Linked DNA regions of Alkalihalobacterium alkalinitrilicum. The protein of the gene in region 2 interacts with the protein of the main gene of each other region in a pairwise test. Links are inferred from orthologs where the notes say so. Each region holds a gene or a part of one and is shown on either strand. Other genes may lie near its edges.

Evidence for each region.
Region 1: the proteins of hflC (region 2) and ftsH interact in binary tests that used the Escherichia coli proteins (3 or more experiments, as listed by UniProt). The link is inferred for Alkalihalobacterium alkalinitrilicum from one-to-one orthologs.

The regions. Positions count from the first base shown.
Region 1 is NZ_KV917368.1:3,658,042-3,660,996, reverse strand. It holds ftsH (ATP-dependent zinc metalloprotease FtsH), read left to right. Parts: upstream 1-441; coding sequence 442-2,469; downstream 2,470-2,955. Other genes in the region: BK574_RS17810 (type III pantothenate kinase), read left to right, coding at 2,573-2,955; hpt (hypoxanthine phosphoribosyltransferase), read left to right, coding at 1-371. UniProt on the Escherichia coli protein: Acts as a processive, ATP-dependent zinc metallopeptidase for both cytoplasmic and membrane proteins. Plays a role in the quality control of integral membrane proteins.
Region 2 is NZ_KV917368.1:4,627,572-4,630,826, forward strand. Bases 164-3,149 are described here. They hold hflC (protease modulator HflC), read left to right. Parts: upstream 164-1,183; coding sequence 1,184-2,116; downstream 2,117-3,149. Other genes in these bases: hflK (FtsH protease activity modulator HflK), read left to right, coding at 228-1,184; polA (DNA polymerase I), read left to right, coding at 2,378-3,149. In the rest of the region: more of polA, read left to right, coding at 3,150-3,255.

The sequences.
Region 1 (2,955 bases), 970 kb from region 2 along the record:
CACATATCGAGCTCGACTTTATGGATGTGTCAAGCTATGGAGCTGGAACCGTTTCGACGGGCGAAGTGAAGATTGTAAAAGATTTAAATACTTCGGTAGAAGGTCGTCACGTTTTAATTGTAGAAGATATTATAGATAGCGGCTTAACTCTAAGCTACTTAGTAAAGCTTTTCCATTACCGGAAAGCGGAGTCTGTTAAAATTGTCACCCTATTAGATAAACCAGATGGAAGAAAGGTCGATTTAGTACCTGATCTTTCTGGATTTACCGTTCCAGATGCTTTTGTTGTCGGATATGGTTTGGATTTTGCTGAGCGTTATCGAAACCTCCCGTATATTGGTGTATTAAAGCCAGAAATTTATGGGACGTAAAGATTGTGAAAAAAGTGGTAAATATGATACTATAATTTAAGCTGTGATTGTACGTGGGAGGAGGTCAGGAATGAATCGGATTTTTCGTAACACGATATTTTACTTGTTAATTTTTCTAGTCATCGTTGGGATTGTCAGTGTCTTTAGCGGTGATCAAACTGAGACAACACCAATGACTGTTGATGAATTTTATCAACATCTACAAAATGGCGAGGTAACCACTCTTGCTTTAAAGCCAGAACGACAAGTGTACTTAGTTCGAGGTCAGCTTGTGAACACACCAGAAGGAGAGTTTTTTCAAACCTATATTCCTAGGGCAGAACTAGCAGTTGAAAGACTGTTTGATGCACAAGAAGGTGGGGGTGCCACACCAGAGTTCATCATGGAGCCTGCAGATGAGACAAGTGGTTGGGTGACCTTTTTTACGTCGATTATTCCATTTATCATTATTTTTATCCTATTCTTCTTTTTACTAAGCCAAGCTCAAGGTGGCGGAAGCCGTGTCATGAACTTTGGTAAGAGTAAAGCGAAGATGGTTCAAGATGATAAGAAGAAAGCCAAATTCAAGGACGTTGCTGGCGCAGATGAAGAAAAGCAAGAACTTGTTGAGGTCGTTGAATTCTTAAAAGACCCAAGAAAGTTCTCTGCTATTGGTGCGCGTATTCCTAAAGGGGTCTTATTAGTGGGGCCGCCTGGTACAGGGAAAACGTTACTAGCTAGAGCTGTTGCAGGTGAGGCTGGAGTTCCGTTCTTCTCCATCAGTGGTTCTGACTTTGTTGAAATGTTTGTTGGGGTCGGTGCATCCCGTGTACGTGACCTATTCGAAAATGCGAAGAAAAATGCACCATGTATTATCTTTATTGATGAGATTGATGCAGTTGGTCGACAACGTGGAGCTGGTTTAGGTGGAGGTCACGATGAACGTGAGCAAACGTTAAACCAATTACTTGTTGAGATGGATGGATTTAGTGCGAATGAAGGGATTATTATTATCGCGGCAACAAACCGTGCTGATATTTTAGATCCAGCGTTATTACGTCCAGGACGTTTTGACCGACAAATATTAGTAGGGCGACCAGATGTTAAAGGCCGTGAAGATATATTAAAAGTTCATGCGAGAAATAAACCACTTGCGGATGACGTAGATCTAAAGGCCATTGCAGCCAGAACACCTGGATTTTCTGGTGCTGATTTAGAAAATCTTCTCAATGAAGCAGCACTAGTTGCTGCGCGGCATGATAATAAGAAAGTAAATATGATCCACATCGAAGAGGCTATTGATCGGGTCATTGCTGGTCCAGCTAAGAAGAGTCGTGTTATTTCTGCGAAGGAAAAGAAAATTGTTGCATGGCATGAAGCAGGACATACTGTCGTAGGTGTAAAGCTTGAAAATGCCGACATGGTTCACAAAGTAACTATTGTTCCAAGAGGTCAAGCTGGGGGTTATGCCGTCATGCTTCCAAAAGAAGATCGTTACTTTATGACAAAGCCAGAGTTACTCGATAAAATTATGGGCCTACTAGGTGGTCGTGTGGCCGAAGAGATTACCTTTGGTGAAGTGTCAACTGGAGCTCATAACGACTTCCAGCGAGCAACAGGTATTGCACGTAAGATGGTAACCGAGTATGGAATGAGTGAAAAGCTGGGTCCAATGCAATTCGGACAAAACTCTGGAGGTCAAGTTTTCTTAGGCCGAGACATCCAAAATGAACAAAATTATAGTGATCAAATTGCTTATGAAATTGACTTAGAAGTACAGCGTTTCATTAAAGAGTGCTATGAGCAATGTAAACAAATCCTTCTAGCTCATAAAGATAAGTTAGATCTTGTAGCCGAAACGTTAATGGAACTTGAAACGTTAGACGCAGAACAAATTAAATCACTTGTTAACGAAGGGAAGCTTCCTGAGAACCATCATACCGATGCGTACCGAAAACAACAAGAAGCAAAGTCGGAAACGGTTCAAGACGGTGATGTGAAAGTAAATATTTCTTCTAAAAAAGATGAGACTGAACCGAAAGATAAGAGTGAAGTCAAGTCTTCAGATGAACAAGGTGATAAGCCGAAATCAGAAGAAGAAAATAAGACAGATAAATAATCAGAAAATAGGATGTCTAAAGACATCCTATTTTCTTTTTAAAGTGATAAAATTAAGGTAAGGTATACATACATAAAATAAAGTGAAAAGTGGTGAAGCAATTATGATATTTGTTGTAGATGTTGGTAATACGAATATTGTCCTTGGGGTGTATGATGAGGATCAGCTAATTCATCATTGGAGAATTGCTACAAGTCGGGATAAAACTGAAGATGAGTTTGGAATGATGGTTAAAAGTTTATTCCATGACAAAGATGTTGCAATAACGGAGATCGATGGAATCATCATTTCTTCGGTTGTGCCACCGATTATGTTTGCGCTTGAAAAAATGTGTAAAAAATACTTTAATATCGATCCAATCGTTATAGGACCTGGCATTAAAACAGGGTTAAATATTAAATATGAAAATCCAAGAGAAGTAGGTGCAGATCGAATCGTAAATGCGGTTTCAGCCATTCATATGTATGGGAGTCCTTTAATTATTGT
Region 2 (3,255 bases):
GTTAGGATGAGAGCTTCCCCTTAGCTTTCATCCTTTTTTTTGTTATGCTAACAATTGTTATTTTTTTCAATCGATGGGAGTATGGGATTTTTCCTATATTCTTGTAAACTAATATACTATAATATTTATATGAAACTTTTTCTTAGGTGTTTCGTAATAGTTAAGAGGAAGAATGTGAAACAATCTTAGATTGTAAAATATTATGGGAGACAGAAAGAGGGGATGAAATGGTGGTAAGCATTAAGCAAATGATTGTTGGATTTCTTTCAGCGATCGGAATTGGAATTTTAGCCTTATTTATCGCGACAGGCTGGTACATTGTTGACGAAACTGATCAAGCAGCATTAATTACGTTTGGTAAAGTAGAAGAAATGGTATCAGAACCCGGTCTTAAATTTAAATTGCCATGGCCGATACAGCGAGTAGAAATTCTTTCAAGAACGACGAATAACCTTCGTGTAGGCTTTGATGAACGTAATGGAGAGTTGAACTACACGGATGAGGCAAAAATGATTACAGGTGATGAAAATATTGTATTGGCAGACCTCATCGTACAATGGAGAATTACAGATCCTGAAGAGTATTTATTCAATGCCGATCAGCCAGAGCAAATTTTATTTAATGCAGCTTCCGCCTCGTTAAGGGGAGTTATCGGTAGTTCAAGAATTGACGACATACTAACTGACCAACGCCCAGAGATTGAAGCTAAAGTTAGGGAAAATCTTTTAACGTATATGGAGACTTATAAAATTGGGATAACTGTCATGGATGTCAAACTTCAAAATGTTGAACTTCCGAATGAAGAAGTGAGACGTGCGTTTACTGAAGTAACGGATGCTCGTGAAGAACGTTTAACAAAGATTAATGAAGCCAACAGATATCGTAACCAATTAATTAATGAAGCAAAAGGGGAACAAGATGCTATTATTTCCCGAGCGGAAGGTACTAGGACAGAACGTATTGAACGTTCGCGCGGGGATGTGGCAAGATTTAACGCTCTATATGAAGAGTATTTAATTAATCCTGAAGTAACAAGACAGCGTCTAGTGTTAGAAACATTAGAAGAAGTATTACCAGGTACAGAAATTTATATTATGGATAGTAACAACAATAATGTGAGTTATTTACCAATCCGACCAATTGATCGTGCTCAAAACCAGGCAGCTGAAGGGGGGAACAACTAATGAGTGATAATAATATTGTTGATTTAGATGAGCGTCGTCCGAGCGATGAATGGAAAAAGTATACGCGTATAGGAGTGACATTAGTCATTATTATCGCGGTAGTTGCAACGATCCTTTCGAATTTATTCATCGTTGAGCAAGGGGAATATAAGGTTGTACGTCAATTTGGTGAAGTGGTCAGAATTGAAGATGAACCAGGATTAAGTTATAAAATACCGTTTATCCAGTCGGTAACTTCATTACCAAAATATCAAATGGTCTATGATATTACGCCAGCGGAAATAAATACAAGAGATAAAAAGCGGATGCTCGTTGATACTTATGCCGTATGGAGTGTGCAAGAACCTAGACTTATGATCTCAAATGCACGATCCGTTCAAAATGCAGAATCAATCATGGGTAATTTTATTTTCTCAGTTATTCGTGCTGAACTTGGTCAACTTGACTATGACGAGATCATTAATGATGAAGCTTCCAATCGCGGAAGTTTTAACGAACGTGTTCGAGATCGAGTCAATGAATTGTTAGAGAGAGATAATTACGGAATTCAATTAACGGATATTCGGATGAAGCGTACGGATCTTCCTGAAGAAAATGAACAAGCGATTTTCCGTCGAATGATTTCTGAGCGTCAATCAACAGCTCAAGATTATTTATCACAGGGGGATGCTGAAGCGAATCGAATTCGTGCCAACACCGACCGTGAAGTTCAAGAAATCGTCGCTAGAGCAACAGCCGATGCGAATGAAATCATTGGTGAAGGTGAAGCTGAAGCTGCACGTATTTACAATGAATCGTTTGGTCAAGACACAGAATTTTATAATTTGTATCGTACCCTCCAATCGTATGAAAAAACAATTGAAGATGAGACTGTAATTGTTCTCCCAGCAGATTCGCCTTATGCTCGGATTTTAATGGGATATATTGATTAAGAATTCAAGAGATACTTTGCTACGGCAGAGTGTCTTTTTTTATCCTGGTTAAGTTATTAAGGTAAGACCGTCACCTCTTAGTGTAGCGAAGGTAGGGAGGTCTAATCAGGTGGAGTCGAAATTCCAACTAATTCCCCAAAGTTCCAGCTTACTGGAACGAGTTCGCTTTTCACAGCTTATATCTGGTTATTATGATGAGATTTTTGAAACAACCGTCCGAAGTTTTCTAATCAAGGAATGGTTATGATAAAATATATGAAAATAAAGGTTATTCTAATTAGCTTACAATTTGAGAGGAGAGCTCTTGTGAATAAATTAGTTTTAGTTGATGGTAATAGTATTGCGTACCGTGCTTTTTTTGCACTGCCTTTGTTAAACAACGATAAAGGAGTGTATACGAACGCGGTTTATGGTTTCACGATGATGCTACTTAAAATTATTGAAGAAGAAAATCCAACGCATATGGTCGTAGCTTTTGATGCAGGAAAAACAACATTCCGCCATGAAACATATGGCGAGTATAAAAGCGGACGTCAAAAAACACCTGGTGAATTGTCTGAACAATTTCCGCTTATTCGTGAAGTTTTAGATGCTTTTCAAATTTCTAGGTACGAGATTGAAAATTATGAAGCGGATGATATTATTGGAACACTTGCGAAACAAGCAGAGGATGAGGATTGGACAGTTAGTGTTTATTCAGGTGATAAAGACTTATTGCAATTAGTTTCACCGAAAGTAAAAGTTACTCTGTCAAGAAAAGGAATTACAAATGTTGATACATATGATGAGCAAGCCATTAATGAAAAATACGGAATTTCTCCAGAGCAAATTATTGATATGAAAGGTCTAATGGGGGACAGTTCAGATAATATCCCTGGAGTACCTGGAATTGGTGAAAAAACGGCGCTAAAACTATTAAAAGAATATGGTTCAGTTGAAAATGTACTTGACTCAATTGATAAGATTTCAGGGAAGAAAATGAAAGAACGGTTAGAAGAGAATAAAGGTCAAGCGTTAATGAGTAAAAAGTTAGCAACGATTTTTAGAGAAGTACCTGTAGATCAAAGCTTAACTTCTTTTACGTTTCAAGATTATGATAAAGAAAAAGTAGTTGCTCTTTTTAAAGAACTTGAATTTAA